4 regions of the Planococcus sp. VCh962 genome follow, and region 2 is predicted to be linked to each of the others. Evidence: riboswitches for the same ligand, from Rfam matches in the RefSeq annotation. Region 2 holds a riboswitch; each other region holds the start of a gene.
The links. Region 2 has a riboswitch for S-adenosylmethionine ahead of AC3AQ9_RS15420 (MetQ/NlpA family ABC transporter substrate-binding protein). Riboswitches for the same ligand answer to the same signal wherever they lie in the genome.
Positions count from the first base shown of each region.

Region 1: it holds a riboswitch for S-adenosylmethionine, as region 2 does, so the genes downstream of both, AC3AQ9_RS04445 (LLM class flavin-dependent oxidoreductase) here and AC3AQ9_RS15420 (MetQ/NlpA family ABC transporter substrate-binding protein) in region 2, are expected to answer to the same signal.
Region 3: it holds a riboswitch for S-adenosylmethionine, as region 2 does, so the genes downstream of both, AC3AQ9_RS13100 (bifunctional homocysteine S-methyltransferase/methylenetetrahydrofolate reductase) here and AC3AQ9_RS15420 (MetQ/NlpA family ABC transporter substrate-binding protein) in region 2, are expected to answer to the same signal.
Region 4: it holds a riboswitch for S-adenosylmethionine, as region 2 does, so the genes downstream of both, AC3AQ9_RS04620 (aliphatic sulfonate ABC transporter substrate-binding protein) here and AC3AQ9_RS15420 (MetQ/NlpA family ABC transporter substrate-binding protein) in region 2, are expected to answer to the same signal.

Region 1 is NZ_JBYLHS010000001.1:886,317-890,530, reverse strand. Features, by position in the region: gene nikD (nickel import ATP-binding protein NikD) at 1-453, shown strand, start outside; gene nikE (nickel import ATP-binding protein NikE) at 488-1,309, shown strand; gene AC3AQ9_RS04450 (YkuS family protein) at 1,398-1,976, opposite strand; SAM riboswitch class I at 2,277-2,385, shown strand; gene AC3AQ9_RS04445 (LLM class flavin-dependent oxidoreductase) at 2,580-3,965, shown strand; gene AC3AQ9_RS04440 (hypothetical protein) at 4,152-4,214, shown strand, end outside.
Region 2 is NZ_JBYLHS010000006.1:104,951-109,164, forward strand. Features, by position in the region: gene ltaS (lipoteichoic acid synthase) at 1-1,849, shown strand, start outside; SAM riboswitch class I at 2,184-2,296, shown strand; gene AC3AQ9_RS15420 (MetQ/NlpA family ABC transporter substrate-binding protein) at 2,393-3,202, shown strand; gene AC3AQ9_RS15425 (methionine ABC transporter ATP-binding protein) at 3,268-4,214, shown strand, end outside.
Region 3 is NZ_JBYLHS010000004.1:89,477-93,690, reverse strand. Features, by position in the region: gene AC3AQ9_RS13100 (bifunctional homocysteine S-methyltransferase/methylenetetrahydrofolate reductase) at 1-1,810, opposite strand, end outside; SAM riboswitch class I at 1,885-1,991, opposite strand; gene AC3AQ9_RS13095 (DUF6920 family protein) at 2,272-3,135, opposite strand; gene AC3AQ9_RS13090 (hypothetical protein) at 3,296-3,898, opposite strand.
Region 4 is NZ_JBYLHS010000001.1:914,018-918,231, forward strand. Features, by position in the region: gene AC3AQ9_RS04610 (ABC transporter ATP-binding protein) at 1-48, opposite strand, end outside; gene AC3AQ9_RS04615 (ABC transporter permease) at 63-902, opposite strand; gene AC3AQ9_RS04620 (aliphatic sulfonate ABC transporter substrate-binding protein) at 916-1,905, opposite strand; SAM riboswitch class I at 2,059-2,171, opposite strand; gene metG (methionine--tRNA ligase) at 2,560-4,200, opposite strand.

The DNA.
Region 1 (4,214 bases), on a different contig from region 2:
CTGACTAAGAAACAGGCAAGCGAATTGGCGGTTTCTTCTCTGGAAGTGTTGAATCTGCAAGAACCGGCCAAGATTATGAGGAAATATCCTTTTCAGCTGAGCGGCGGGATGCTCCAGCGCGTCATGATCGCGATTTTGATGTGCCTGCGCCCATCAGTCGTGATAGCAGACGAGCCGACAACAGCCCTTGATGTGACCAATCAGATGCAAGTGCTTAAGGAACTGGATCGGCTCCGGACGGAATGCGGCACTTCAATCTTGCTGATTTCACATGACTTAGGGGTAATTTCAGAACTGGCCGACGAAGTGGCCGTGATGCAAAAGGGCCGGATTGTGGAAAAAGCAGATGTCTTCCAACTGTTCGATCACCCTCAGCATATCTATACAAAAAAACTGCTCCAAGCCAGACCTGTTTTGCCGATAAACGAACAATTGAAAAAACTGGTTATATAGAATCGGCAGGGAACGAGCGGAAAGGCGGTAGTCTATGAGTTTACTGGAAGTCAAAAGTGTTACACATGCATACGGCCCGACCCGTTCTTTTTGGCGCAAGGAAAGAGCATCACCGGTTCTTTCCGAGGTGTCTCTTAATATCGAAGAAGGGACGTGTTTGGGGCTTCTTGGAACAAGTGGGGCAGGCAAGAGCACGTTAGGCAAAGTCATTCTAGGGGTAGAGCAGCCGAAAGAAGGAAAAGTCATTTTCCAAGGCCAAGACATTTATACAATGGATTCTATTACCCGAAAACGTCTCAGAAGAGATCTTCAAGTGGTCTTTCAGGATAGTTATTCATCGGTGAATCCGCGCATGACGGCGGAAAAGATTATCGGGGAGCCCTTGGAAAACTACGAAAGGCTGTCGGCATCGGAGATGAAACGAACGATTGCGCATTTATTGGAGATGGTAGGGCTGGATGCGGAAGACATGAAAAAATACCCCCGGCAGTTCAGCGGTGGGCAATTGCAGCGGATCAATATTGCCAGAGCGATCGCTTTAAAGCCGAAATTGATGGTCCTGGATGAATCCGTCAGCAGTCTCGATATGGTGAACCAAACAAATATCCTGAACTTATTAAATGAGCTGAAATCAGCCTATGGCCTTTCTTATCTCTTTATCACCCATGATATTAGAGCTGCCTATTCCATTTCGGATGCTTTAGCAGTCATGGAAAAAGGCAGGTTGATCGCAACCAGCCAAGACAAAAATGAAATGCTCTCATCGCAACAGCCTATTGTAAAGAAATTGGTGTCTTCCATTCTGTCAGAACATCCACGGAACCGAACGATTTCTTCGGACAGGAGATTCGTTTGATGCAGGATCAAGCAGACAAGCTGCCATAAGTGAAAAGCCGAAGAGTCCACTAGAAAGTGGACTCTTCGGCTTTTTTATCCTCGTTATTTTAATTCAATGATGAAGAATCTCTTGAAGTTTCAGTGCCTTGCTGATCGTTGGAAGAGCTGGAAACTTTCCCTTTAACTTGAGAAGTGGCTTCGGTGGCCTTTTCTTTTGCCTGATTAGCCAAGTCGGCTGCTTTTTCTTTTACTTGGCTCAGTTTTCCGCTTCCATCACTGCCGGCATTGCCGCTTGCCAATTTTTCTTTAACGGTCACTTGAAGTTCTTTGCCGCTTTTCGGTGCTAGAAGAAGGGCTATTGCCGATCCAATTGCCGCTCCGCTTAAGAGGCCTGCGAAAAATCCGCTGCCCGATTCACTTTTGGCTGCATCTGGCTGGCCTTGAATTTTTCCGGCGCGCTGCAAACGTTCTTCCACTTCGGCTACAATTTCGTTAACCGTGCGCCCACTCACTTCTACCAGAGATCCTTTAAAGCGAAGATGGTCATAGCTCTCCAAGCTGCGGACTACCAGCGCATCATAATGGGCGGCTTTTGTTTTCTGATCAAGCATGTCTGCCTGATAACCTCTGTTTCTTAGGGCTTGTTGAATGTCTGTAAACGGATGTTCTACTGCAATTCTTGGCATATTATCCAACCTCTTTCTTTATTATCGTTATTCTTGTGTCTTTCCCTAACCCGGCTATAAGTTAAACCTTCTTTACTTATTAATCGAATAAAGATCTTTTAGAAGAAATCGAGCAAGGCACTTACTTCCAATAAAAAAGCCGCGAGTTAGAGGGCTTTCTCTTCTAGAATATTAAAAAAGCATCCGTTATTCATCGCTTATACCGACTAATGTGATAAGACTTATAAGGTAAATAAATTAATTTTACGATATAGATTGACTTTCAATAGATTTAATATTATGATTATTTTTAATTTAATAATCTTATCCAGAGAAGCCGAGGGACTGGCCCATTGACGCTTCAGCAACCTCTGACATTTGTCAGAAAGGTGCTAAATCCAGCAAGAATTTTATTCTTGGGAGATAAGAGCGGGATTGTGTACATATACAACCTTCTTTTCTCTTTAGCCGAGAAAAGGAGGTTTTTTATTTTGTTCATGGTCCTCAAACTTAAATACGGCAAGTACATATAAAGAAAGGGCAATATCAATCCTCACATCAATCATTGTGTTAAAAAGATTAGTTGAAACACCAAAAACGGTGCACACAAAGGAGCGGATCTATATGACAAACAAACGGATTTATTTAAATGCATTTGATATGAATTGTGCTGGACATCAATCACCTGGGCTCTGGACCCATCCCGAAGATCAATCGCATAAATACAAAGACAGCGAATATTGGATAGAATTGGCGAAGCTATTGGAAAAAGGGAAGTTTGATGCTATCTTTATAGCAGATGTCCTCGGTACATATGATGTCTATAATGGGTCGAGAGATGCCGCAGTCCGGCAAGGTGCACAGTCTCCAGTCAACGATCCGCTGCTTGTCGTACCGCTTATGTCGGCAGTCACGAAACATTTGGGTTTCGGTGTCACAGCTTCTGTCACCCATGAACATCCTTATCCTTTTGCCCGCCGGATTTCTACGCTGGATCATTTAACAAAAGGCCGCATCGGCTGGAACATCGTGACGTCTTATCTCAAGAGCGCGGCTGTCAATATCGGGCTGGACGACCAAATCAAGCATGATGAGCGTTATGATATTGCTGAAGAGTATTTGGAAGTGTGCTATAAATTATGGGAATCCAGTTGGGAAGAAGATGCCGTGCTGCTGGATAAAGTGAATGGCATATATACAGACCCTGAAAAAGTGCATGATATCCGGCATGAAGGGAAATATTATAAAGTGCCGGGTGCCCATTTAACGGAACCTTCCAGACAGCGGACTCCTGTCCTTTATCAGGCAGGCGCTTCTAAAAAAGGTGTAGCTTTTGCCGGGAAACATGCTGAATGTGTCTTCATCGGTCCGCCAAATATGGAACTGGCGAAACAAACGGTCAACAAGATACGCACCGAAGTGGAAAATTCCGGCCGGAATAAAGATGACGTCAAGATTCTGACGCTGCTTACCCCGATTGTCGGAAAAACGGAACAAGAAGCAATTGAAAAATACAACGATTATAAAAAACATATCAGCCATGAAGGTGCCTTGGCATTATTTGGGGGGTGGACTGGAATTGATTTGTCCAATTATGCGCCAGATCAGCCGCTTGAGTACATTGAAAATGATGCCATTCAATCTGCTTTAGAAAACTTCACCAAAATTCTGCCAGGAAGAAAACCGACGGTCAACGACGTTAAGGAATATGTCGGCATCGGAGGACTTGGGCCTTTCACTGTCGGATCGCCAGAGCAAGTAGCTGATACGCTTGAAAAGTGGGTGACCGAAACGGGCGTTGACGGTTTTAATATCGCTTACGCCATCACCCCTGGAACTTTTGAGGATTTTATCGATCTTGTCGTGCCGATCCTTCAGGAGCGGGGGCTCGTTCAAAAAGAATATGAAGGGGATTCTTTGCGGGATGCTTTGTTTGGGGAAGGTGCGCATCTATCACCGGCTCATCCCGGAAAGCAATATACGCGTGTACCTGTAACAGTGAACAATTAACAGCAACGAGAGCAAAAGAGGGAAAGGCGCTCAAAAAAGCGCTTCTTCGCTCTTTTTTGTTTGCCAACTTGAATTGAACAAACGAACAGGAAATTATTTCAAATTAACGAAACCATCGTTCTTTTCCTATCGTATATAAGAAGACAATGTTTGGTTCCAGATATTCCTACGAAGGAGGAGATGGTTTTGAAGCGGTTTCTCTATTATTTTGGTTGGACAATGGCTCTCGGATTTGTACTGTATTTTGGT
Region 2 (4,214 bases):
GCTATTGCTTTTAAGCCTGTCGCTGTTATTTAAAGGAACACGAAAGTACATATCGCTTCTAGTGATTTACTTCCTGATGTCTTTCTTTTTGTATGCGAATGTGGTCTACTATCGGTTCTTCAGTGATTTCATCACATTGCCGACTTTGTTCCAGACGCAGAATTTCGGGGATTTAGGTGGCAGCATTGCTACGTTGATACAGCCGACCGATATTCTTTTCTTTGTAGATGTCATTTTACTGGCATATCTGGTGTTCTCGAAAAGAGTCGAAAAAGAGTCCCGGAACATTCGGAAAAAAGCGGTTATTCCGGTCATCACGTTCGCGTTGGCCATTTCGTTCTTCAATCTGGGCTTGGCCGAAGGAGACCGTCCGCAATTACTGACCCGCGGCTTTGACCGGGCTTATATCGTGAAGTATTTGGGCATGTACAATTACGCTCTTTATGACACAGTTGAAACGCTGAAATCCTCTTCACAACGAGTGCTGGCGGACAGCGATGAAGTTACAGAAGTGTTGAACTACACGAAATCCAATCATGCGACTCCGAATGAAGCATATTTCGGTGCAGCTGAAGGAATGAATGTCGTTTACTTGCATCTGGAATCGATGCAGACATTTCTGATGGATTACAAATTGAACGGGGAAGAAGTGACTCCGTTTTTAAACTCGATGATCAAAGATAAAAATACCCTGTATTTCGATAATTTCTTCCATCAAACCGCTCAAGGCAAAACAGCGGATGCGGAATTCCTGCTGGAAAACTCGCTATTCGGATTGTCGAAAGGTTCGGCCTTTATTACCAAAGGTGATAATACGTACCAGTCAGCTCCGGCCATTTTAAAGGACAAGGGCTACACTTCAGCGGTATTCCACGGCAACAATGGAACGTTCTGGAACCGCTCTGAAATCTATAAATCTTTCGGCTATGACCATTTCTTTGATATTGAGTCTTATACCGGCCTGACAGAAGCGGATATGGCTGAATATGGCGTAATGGATAAGCCGTTCTTTGACCAGTCAGCGGAACTTTTAAAGACCTTGCCGGAACCTTTTTATTCGAAATTCATCACAGTGTCGCATCATTTCCCTTATAAAATCGATCAGGAGTTGACGACGATTGAAAAAGGCACCACTGGCGATGCAAGCGTCGATAATTATTTCCAGACGGCGCGCTACGCAGACGAAGCGCTTCAGCAGTTCTTTGCAGATCTGGAACAATCCGGTTTAGCGGATAACACCATGATTGTGATGTACGGCGACCATTACGGAATTTCTGACAATCACAATAAAGCGATGGAACAAGTGCTTTCTAAAGAAATCACACCGGTTGAAAACACCAAGCTGCAGCGGGTTCCGCTGTTCATCCACGTGCCAGGCATGGAAGGCGGCATCAACCATACGTATGGCGGCCAAATCGACCTTCTGCCGACTGTGATGCATTTGCTTGGAGTGGAAACACAGGATTATATCCAATTTGGTACAGATCTGTTGTCCGAGGAGCATGAAGAACTGGTCACTTTCAGAAATGGCGATTATGCCAGCCCGGAGATCTATTCAATCGGTGACACCTTCTATGACCCAGAAACCGGTTTGCCAATCGAAGAAGATCAGTTGGAACAAGCGCAAAAACTCCAACAGTACGGAAATTACGAATTGCAGTTGTCAGACCGGGTAGTCAATGGCGACTTGCTGAGATTCTATACGCCTGAAGGATTCACGCCGATTGATCCAGCTGATTACAATTACTTGAACAAGCCAACTGTAAAACCAGTTGAAGTACCAGTTGTAGAACCGATCGAAGAACCAATCGAAGAACCAATCGACGAACCAATCGAAGAAACTGAATAACTGATGAATGAAAAAGGTATCCTGGAAGCTGTTTTATTGGCTTTTGGGATAGCTTTTTTTCTTTTGCTTGCTAAGAACAGTATCTCAAAAGATTGATAAGAGAATGCAAAGAGAGTGTAAAGAATTGTGAATGTTTGGACCCGATTGCAGCGCTAAATAGTGTTTTACGGCTTAACGGATTGTTGCCGTTCATGAAAGGAATAAGCTGAATTGAAAATGAATTTTCATTTCGGTATATAATTAGTAAAAAAATAATATTAAGAAAACATTGACTTTGGCATATTGATAGGCTAAATTAATCAATAAGGTTTCGCAATTGAATAAGCAACTAAATCTCTTATCAAGAGTAGCGGAGGGACTGGCCCTATGAAGCTCGGCAACCATCTATGTTAATCACATGGAAAGGTGCTACATCCAGCAGAACTGAAAGGTTCTGAAAGATAAGAGAGGATGAATTTTACGATAAATTTGTGCCTCTCTTTCTTTATGGAAAGAGAGGCTTTTTCGTATTTCGGGCTTAAAAAACTATTGGGGGATATTAAAATGGAAAAACTTGGAATCTTTACAGCGTTAACTTTATCAGCAGGTTTATTGGCAGGATGCAGCGGCAATGCCGAATCAACTGAATTGAGTGAGGAAAAATTAGTGGTTGGCGTTACTTCAGGTCCCCATGAGCAAATCATGGAAGTGGTATCGGAAGTGGCGAAAGAAGATGGCCTGGAAATTGAACTGAAAGTCTTTACGGATTATGTATTGCCGAACACAGCACTGTCCGAAGGCGATTTGGATGTGAATAGCTATCAGCATAAACCATTCTTGGAAGCTTTCAATGCTGACCACGGAACAAATTTGGTAGCCGGCGCTACAACGATTCTAAATCCGATGGGGGTTTATTCAAACGAATATGACTCTATTGAGAAGTTGCCAAAAGGCTCCACTTTCGGCTTGCCGAATGATCCGACGAACGGCGCCCGTGCCCTGTTCATCCTGGAAGAAGCGGGAATCATCACGCTGAAAGAAGGAACGGAAGAAACGGCATCGGTTTTTGATGTAGAAGAAAATCCGCTGGAACTTGAATTCATCGAATTGGAAGCAGCACAGATTCCGAAGCAGTTAAGTGAACTGGATGCAGCGGCCATCAATACAAACTGGGCGATTGAAGCCGGATTAAACACGCTGGAAGATTCAATTTTGCTGGAATCTAGCGACTCTCCATACGTCAATCACATTGTGGTAAGAGAAGAGAATAAAGACGATGCGGTTCTTGAAAAGCTGAACGCGGCTTATCAGTCTGATAAGGTCAAAGCCTTTATCGAAGAAGAATTTGATGGGTCTGTATTGCCAATCTGGTAAAATTCGGAGAGCCGCGTGGCATTTATGCCACGGGCCTTTCCTATTTAGAAGGAAGTGTAACGAGCATGATTCAACTAGAGAACGTTTCAAAAGAATTTAAATCGAAAAAAGGGATGATCCGGGCAGTGAATGATGTATCGCTGCATGTGAAAAAAGGGGAAATCCATGGTGTCATCGGCTATAGCGGAGCCGGGAAAAGTACGTTGATCCGCTGTGTGAATTTACTGGAGGCTCCGACCACCGGAAAAGTCCGGCTGAATGACCGGGAGTTTACGGAGCTTTCGAAAAGCGAACTATTGGAAGAACGCAAAAACATCGGCATGATTTTCCAAGGCTTTAATTTGCTGCGGACAGCTACAGTCGAAGAGAACATCGCCATTCCCTTGAAGCTGATCGGGGTGGAAGCTGTGGAAATTCCAAAGCGAGTGGAAAAGTATTTGGACATTGTCGGTTTGACGGAAAAGAAAAATGCCTATCCGGCCCAGTTGTCAGGCGGACAGAAACAGCGTGTCGCCATTGCCCGCGCTCTTGCACAAGAGCCGGATGTTTTGCTCAGCGATGAAGCGACCAGTGCGCTCGATCCTGAAACCACTGAATCGATTCTGGATTTGCTGCTGAAGATCAATGCAGAATTCGGCATCACCATTTTGCTGATCACCCACGAAATGCATGTCATCCAAAAGATATGTGACCACGTCTATGTGATGGACGGCGGGGAAATCGTGGAAGGCGGCCCGGTAATTGAACTGTTTTCAAAACCGCAGCATAAAACGACACGGAGTTTCCTGAATACCATTTCACAGCGCAAATTGTCGAAGGAATTCGTCGGCAACTTGAAGAAAAGTGGATCGGTGCTGCGCTTGACGTTCCGCGGAGAAGCTACGGGAGATCCGGTACTGGCGGCTATGGCAAAAGAATTTGACGTAAAGCCGAATATTTTAACGGCGAATATCATGGAATTGAAAAATGGGGTTATTGGAAACCTCGATGTACATATTGCAGGAGCAACAGA
Region 3 (4,214 bases), on a different contig from region 2:
GTTGGCGGATATATTCAATCAATTCCAAAGACATATCGTAGCGGAAAAATGGGGTGATCAAGTAAATGCCATGGAATAAATCCGCTGCTGTATCGATCAATTCTTTTGCAATCTGGATGCCTTCTTTGGTAGCGCGGTCTTTATCATTGCCGCAAGCACGCATCCGCTCCAGTGCATCTTCCGACAACTTGATGCCAGGCACTTCATTATGCAGGAATTCGGCACTGCGGATACTGGTCAAAGGCATCACTCCGAGGAAAATAGGGGTTTTCAAATGCTTTGTCGCTTCATAGATTTCAACGATTTTCTCTTTTGTGTAAACCGGCTGCGAAATGAAATAATCCGCCCCGCTTTCTATTTTCTTTTCAAGCCGCGCGACTGCCCGGTCTAAAACGCGGACATTCGGATTAAATGCGGCAGCTACGGAGAAGTTCGCTTTTTTGCGCAGCGGTTTACCGGAAAATGAAATGCCTTCATTCAGCTTTTTGATCAACTGGATCAATTCCAGGCTCGAGACATCATAAACACTTGTCGCCCCAGGAAAATCCCCCACTTTTGTCGGGTCTCCTGTTACTGCAAGAATATCATGGATTCCCAATGCATCGAGTCCCATCAAATGCGACTGCAAGCCGATCAAATTCCGGTCGCGGCATGTAATATGTGCAAGAGGGCGGATTTGTTCCTGGTGTTTCAAGATGGATCCCATTGCCAGATTGCTGACTCTTGGAGAAGCGAGTGAATTGTCCGCCATCGTAACTGCGTCCACACCTGCTGCATTCAGCGCTTTTGAACCTTCAATGAACTTTGTAATATCCAAATGTTTCGGTGTATCCAGCTCCACAATAATGGTGCGTTCCGTTTTCGCTTTTTCATGAAGCGGTGCTACTTCCAGTGCTTCTGCTTCGCGAATAACAATCGGCTTTTTCTTTATCACTTCTTTTTGGGTAATCGGTTTTAAATTGCCGATGCGCTTTTTCAGCGCTTCGATGTGCTTTGGCGTGGTGCCGCAACAGCCGCCAATCAGGCGCGCGCCTTCTTCTCTTAATAATAATCCTGCACGCCCGAAATAATCAGCTTCCGACTCATAGACCACACGGCCATTTTCAAGATCCAGTAAGCTGGCGTTCGGATAAGCCGAAAGGAACGCTTTTTCCGGCAACGATACTTCTTCCAGCGCCTGGATCGTATGATGCGGCCCCAAACGGCAATTGACACCGACAATGTCCGCACCTAATCCTTCCAGCTGGTGCAGGGCATCATTCAAAGCCATGCCGTTTTGCAAAATGCCCGGCTCGTGCATCGACACTTGGGCAATCAGCGGCACATCGGTCACTTTCCGTAAATGGCTGACGGTCGCAGCCAGTTCTTCAAAATCATAATAAGTCTCAAGCAGCAAGGCATCCGGGTCTCCCGCCAGTAAATATCCTGCTTGCTGATCCACCATCGCGATGATTTCCTGCAGAGTGGCATCGCTTTTCCGGATGCCCCGGATGCCGCCAATTGTCCCAAAAACAAATTGGTCGCCGGCGGCAGCTGCTCTTTTCGCGATGCGAATAGCCGCTTCGTTGATCTCTTTGACTTGATGTTCCAATCCATAGCGCGCAAGTTTTAAGGCATTGCCGCCATACGTATTGGTTTGGATAATGTCCGCACCTGCCTGAATGTATTCCTGGTGAATCTTTTCAATGATTTCCGGCCGCTGCAAATTCAATTCCTCATTGCAGTATTCGATGCCGTAAGAATACAATAGGGTTCCCATCGCGCCGTCTGCCGTCAGTATTCTCGTCTTTAGCTCATCTAGTAAACCCATGCTCTTCACCCTCCTAAATATACAAAAAAAGCCATCTTTGAAAAAGAAGGCTTTACGATTAATAAACTCGTTCCTTTTCATCTGCCAGACATTTGCATGCCTGCTGGATTTAGCACCTGACCATTAATGGCTGGTTGCTGAAGCGTCATAGGGCCAGTCCCTCGACTTCTCTCGATAAGAATTCACTATTCAGTTATGATTCGATGTTAACGGCAATGAGTGGCGATTCCTTTGACTGATGTTTCTCTTTATTCCACTTTAACGGGCAGTATGGCTCCCGCTTTGGCAAGCGGGAAGCCGACTGACCGTAAAAGTCCGATTGATTCAACTAACCATCAGTGGAGTAAGATCCCCACTGATTGAAGTTTCTCTTTATATCTTCAAATCCTACCTGTATCCAGGCTTCAGGTCAAGTTGATTTATCTAAAAAGATTGAACTTTCTGTGTTGAAGAGTGATTTATCAAAGAGGTGTGTTTTTTGCCGCTTGAATTGGATCAAATTCCGCTGCGTGGACCTCGAATTTGTACCAGGTAAAATCTCCATCTTCCAGCTGCCACGTAATTTCGATCTTTGAAGGGACTTTGATTCCGCCAGCGCTGTGATGCTCTTTGATTTCAGCCACGCACGGCACAAGTGGCGCTTCCGGGCTATTGTCTTTGTAGCGATGGGCGACAATTTTCTGCAGCTCTCCGTCTTCCTTAAAATGATATATTGCCGATCCCGATACCCCTTGATAATCCATGGTGGCCTTGGCTGTATTTTCATCAATTTCTTCCCAGTTGATATAGGGGCTGAGGGCGGCTGTCGGATACCAGGACACTTCCATTAAATACCGCTGCAATGCCGACTGATCCGTTTTTTCATTATCAGCTACTCGGGTAAGCGGAAACAGCCCTCCTGCTTTAACCAGCATGTCAGCTTTTCCTGATTCGAAACTGTCCCGGCCCACAACTTGGACAAAAGGCAGCATGTTCATTTTCACTGTCCAGGTAAACGACGGCGGATCGGTCGTAACGGTCTGTTCCGCTTCCGCTTTTATCCACTCCTGCTGTTCGGGCTTCAACCTCATCCAGCCGGTTTGCCTAAGAAAAATAGTACGGATTTGGTCCTTGCCGACAATCCCGACATGGGTCAGCCATTTTTTCACAGGTGCTGGAAGCGGCTCCAGCATATCCTCTGTTATTTCACGCGGCTCTGCATCCGGAACCTTTGCCAGCTGCTGGTCAATTTGTTTCTTGCTCTGGCTGCTGAAATTCCACAACGCCCCTTTATATAACGCAGCTACAGCAACGACGAAAAGTGAAGTCACGACTCTCTTCCTCATCTTACAGCACCTCCATTTTTGCATTACTACCTAATATACGACATTGGAAGAGTTTTTCCTGTCAGAAAAAATGATTTATGCGAGTAATTTGTTCCCATGCATTCAATTCCTCCAGTTCCATCTTCAACAAAGCTTTTAAGGTTTATTCACCCAACCGATTTCATATACTTTCCACCGGGAAAAACTCTTTTAAAGTATAGAGCGGCCGAATGTTTGGCTGATCTTCAAACGGGTGGAACTCGACGCTTCCAACATGCACTCCCATATTGTATTCGCCGATCACCGAGTCCAGAAGGATGAAGACAATCGGAATAATTTCCTCCTCATTTTCTTCTGTCAGCCCTTTGATATAAAGCATCATATTGACTTCTTCCTGCTCTACATCCTGAAGCGCTGTATAATAGACATCCTCCCATGTCAATTCCCTTTTTCCATAATAAACACTGAACTCTTCTTCTGAAGGCTGCCTGAAAGCAATGATTTCAAAGCGTTCAAGTTCCGGAGCAGTTTCCTGCAAATCAAACACCGCTTCAAAACCCTCTACTATGCCGTCCGCACTGATAATAAATTCGCGTTTGCCGTTCTCCGGCTCAGCACTGAACTCAAAAACGAGATGCTTATTCACTTTCTGAAGCTTTTGCTGCAATTCATCAAAAAGCTCTTCCCTATTTTCTTCAGCCAACTCAAAGTAAATTCCCTCATTCTCCTCGAACCATTTCCAAAAAGCTTCAATTTTATTCTTTCGTGTAGGCAGCCATTTCATCCTGTTGATCCCCTCTTTTCCTAACGTCTTTTCTTTTTCTTTCAACGTATTAACATATAATTCTAATCAAGGTAATTATAAAGCCTCACACACAAGTGATTAAAAATTCCTATTTTTCTAATTATAATTAGTAATCAACAGCTAGTCTACAACATTTTAAAAACAAAAAGGTCCATGCTAATTTTATCGTTGCCTGAAGAATTAAAGAAATTTCCGAACGGCATTGAAGCCAGCAATTTTAACTATAATAATAAGTGAAAAATTTTTTGCTACTCGATAAGATTGAAATTATTTTATCCAAAACTCTATACTTAAA
Region 4 (4,214 bases), on a different contig from region 2:
AGCCAGTCCGTTATTGAACGTTCTTGAGGCCTCTTTCACTTCCAACATCTTGACCACTCCTCTTATTGTTGGTTCTGTAAATTATCCTGCCATCTCAATGCACGTGCTTCTAACCCTTTCAAGAGAGCGTCCGTGGCTTTCCCGAGTATGGCAAACAGGATGATGCTTGCCATGATAAGTTCAGGCGAATACGTATTCTGGCCTACAACCAGTAAATAGCCGAGTCCTTGGCCGGCACCCATTAATTCAGCAGCAACTACGAACATCCAACCTAAACCGACGCCGCTGCGCAAACCTACAAGAAAAGACGGCAGCGAAGCCGGCAAAATGATGCGGCGCACAATTTGGAATGAAGTAAAGTGATAAATCTTTCCTACTTCTATCAGCTTCCGGTCTACCCCTTGAATACCAGAGACGATATTCAAATACACCGGAAAGAAAACACCGACCGCAATTAACAGCACTTTGGATGGTTCTCCGATTCCCATCCATAAAATGAATAATGGCACCCAGGCAAGGGAAGGGATGGATCTGAAGGCTTGGATTAATGGATCCACAAGCTGTTCAAACCATTTGAAATAACCTACGAAAGAGCCCAATACAAGCGCTGTGAAAGCCCCGGCAAAAAATCCGATCAATACCCGAAGAAAAGTAATGCCGATATGCCCCCAAAGGGTTCCATCTTGGGCCATTTCTAAAATCTTTTGAAAAATAGTGGTAGGGGCCGGAAAAACATAGGTGTCTATCAAGCCAAAACGGGCGGCCGCTTCCCATGCGACCAAAAGAGCGATCGGCAATACCGAGCCGAGTACAAGGCCTCTTGCTTTAGTTGAATCTGCATGGGATTTTGACTTTTTATTTTTCTCTATCAGAAATTCGTTTGTTTTAGCATTGACCGTCATCCAACTCGTCCCCCTATTCTGTTGCGATCACTTTTTTGGCAAATCGATCAATGATTAATTCATTCACTGTTTTTTCGATATCTTGATCGCTTTTGATCACATTTTCTGCCTTCAAGACTTCGCCTGCCTCTTTTAGTGCCTCGATTTGTTTATTACCGGGAATCGGGTCAGAAAAATCATTTCGCTCGATGCTCTTCTTCGCCACTTCCAACTTCATGTCCGCTTGCTTTGCTAAGATTTCAGCTGCTTCATCCGGATTTTCCACAACCCATTTCCGTGCTTTTTCATATACCTCAATTACTTTTTCTACAACTTCCGGATTCTGTTCTGCGAACTCTGATCGCACATTCAATGTGCCATATGTATTTTTATCGTGATCACGCACAAATAAATTTGCACCAGAATCAACTTCAACTCTCGCCATATGCGGGTCAAGGCCTGCCCACGCATCCACCTGTCCAGTTAACAAGGCATTGGCACCATCCGCATGCTGTAAATTCACAATTTCCAAGTCCTTCGATGAAAGACCGGCTTCCTGCAGTGAGCGCAGAAGGAAGATATACGGATCCGTCCCTAAAGTTGCGGCAACTTTCTTTCCTTTCAAATCTTCGACTGTTTTTATCGGCGAATCTCCTGTCGCTACCAATGCAGTCCATTCTGGTTTCGAATAAATATAAACCGACTCGATCGGTGACCCATTCGATTTTGCGATTAATGCCGCTGCTCCCGCAGTAGAGCCAAAATCCACGCTTTTAGAATTTAAAAATTCCAAAGCCTTATTGCTTCCTTGGCTAAGAACCCATTCAACCTCAATGCCTTCTTCTTCAAAAATTTCTTCTGCCCATCCAAACTCCTTTAAAGCCAAACTCGTAGGTGAGTAATATGCATAATCAAGAACTACCTTTTTCAACTTTCCTTGTTCTTCCCCTTGTGCATTTGAACAAGCCGTCAGGATAAGTGACGCACTTACAATAAACAAAACCAATGCAATAATTTTCTTCATTCCGATTCCTCCTAAAATAAGTTTTATTTTTTCTTTAAAGTTTTGAAGACTTAACCAATTCGCTTACTAGGTTTTACCAAATAGACTTTCCTCCTTTTTTAGATTGAACATACAAAAAGCCCCCTTCAATTAAGAAGAGGGCAATAAATCCTCCTCTTATCTTTCCGATTCCTTCGAATCAGTAGGATTTAGCACCTTACCAGAATATAATTCTGGTGGTTGCCGGGCTTCACAGGGCCTATTCCCTCCGCCGCTCTTGATAAGAGTACTATTCACTTTTAAATGTACAAATTTTCAATCAATCGAACCATTGGGAATTATCATACAATAAGATTAATTTAAAAGTCAACTAATTTTTGATTTTTTTTACTTTTACCTTAATTTTAAAACATTGCTTGAAAGAATTTACATTACTATTTTTCATTGCTCAATTTCCATTCTACTCCAGCCCTATCCTTGAATGGACCCGATCATTTTCCTTCTGGCACTGGAAGATTATTCGTTGTTCCGAATTCAAGCTCTGCAAGGGCTTTCCCCTCTCATGCGGTCGAGCCAGTATATTTAAGTTGCTAGTATCACCTAGGTTGCAGCTGCTTTTTTCTTCATTAGTGTTCTTCGACTTTTATTCGTTTGCAGCATTAAGTGAAATACCTCTTAACTTGATTTGGAGTGACGAATTAGCTTGTCTAGCTCTTCTTCAATTCTTTTCACATCATATCTTTCAAACAAGGGCTTGATATTCGATATTTCTTCTGCTTCGCAAGTTGTATACTCCCAAGTCAACTTCTCGATTTCTAATATTCCTTTTACTTTTTCAGTTGAAAACGGCAAAAACGGGTTCAATAATTGAATGACATTGGTGATAATCAGCACGCAATTGGCAATCGTTTGGTCGCAAGAAGCTCGATTTTGCTTTAATTCCTTCCAAGGTTCTTTTTCATCAAAGTATTTATTGGCATATCGGATAAAGGAGAAAACTTCTTCAATTCCTTGTTTAAAATGAGCATCCTCTATTTTTTGGCCCACGCTCTCATATAGCCCTTCAATTCTACGTTTTAAATCCGGTTCTATTTCCGCTTTCGGGATCCTTCCTTCATAGCTTTTTTCAATAAATTTGAGGGTGCGGTTGATAAAATTCCCATATGCACCTAACAGTTCACTGTTATGGCTATAAATGAATTCCCTCCAGGAAAAATCCGTATCCCGGTTTTCCGGTGCATTGATCGACAGGAAATAACGGATCGAATCCGGATCATACCTCTCCAGAATATCCGGGACCCAAACCGCCCAGTTTTTACTCGTCGATATTTTTCGCTTTTCAAGCGTTAAGTATTCATTGGACACAATGTGAGTCGGCAGCCCTTCAACCCCGATCCCTTTTAAAATAGCTGGCCAGATAATGGAATGAAAAGGGATGTTGTCTTTGCCGTGTACGTAGTAAGCAATAGTTTCTTCCTGCCAATACTCCTGATCATCCTGCTGTTTTTCTTCTGCCCATTGCCGGCTGGCTGAATAATAACCCGAAACAGCTTCTATCCAGACATAGACCTTTTTATCCTCATAGCCTTTTACCGGCAAGGGCACGCCATTCGGCAAATCCCTTGATACGGCCCGGTCCAGCAGCCCTTCTTTCAAATAACGTTCGGATAAATGGATTGCATTTTCGCGCCAGGCATTCTTCTTTTTTGCTTCTCTGACGTAAGCCGCAAGTTCTTCCTGAAAAGCACTTAACGCGAAATAGAAGTGTTCCGTCTTTTTCACGGTCGGGACATTCCCGCAGATTTTACATTTCGGCTCCAATAAATCCAACGGATCCAAAATCGTGGAACAGTTGTCACATTGGTCTCCACGGGAAGTGTGTGAACAGACTGGGCAAATTCCTTCTACATATCGATCTGGAAGAAATTGCTGGTCGTATTCACAATACATCTGATCAATTTCCTTTTTATAGATATGGCCATTATCCATCAAAGTTAAAAATATTTTTTGGACCGTTTGATGATGAAAAAAACCATCTGTCCTTGTGTAGATATCATAGGTGAATCCGAGCCGGGAAAAATCATTTGAAAATTCTTGGTGATAATGGTCTGCTACCTCTTTTATGGTCTTTCCTTCTTGATTGGCCCGAATGGCAATCGGCGTCCCGTTGCAGTCGCTGCCTGAGACATATAAAACGTTCTCGCCTTTTAACCGGTAATACCTTGCCAGTATATCCCCTGGCAGCAATGCTGCGATATGTCCCAAATGCAATGACCCATTTGCATACGGCCATGCTCCACCAATAAGTACGCTCATACTTTCCACTCCTT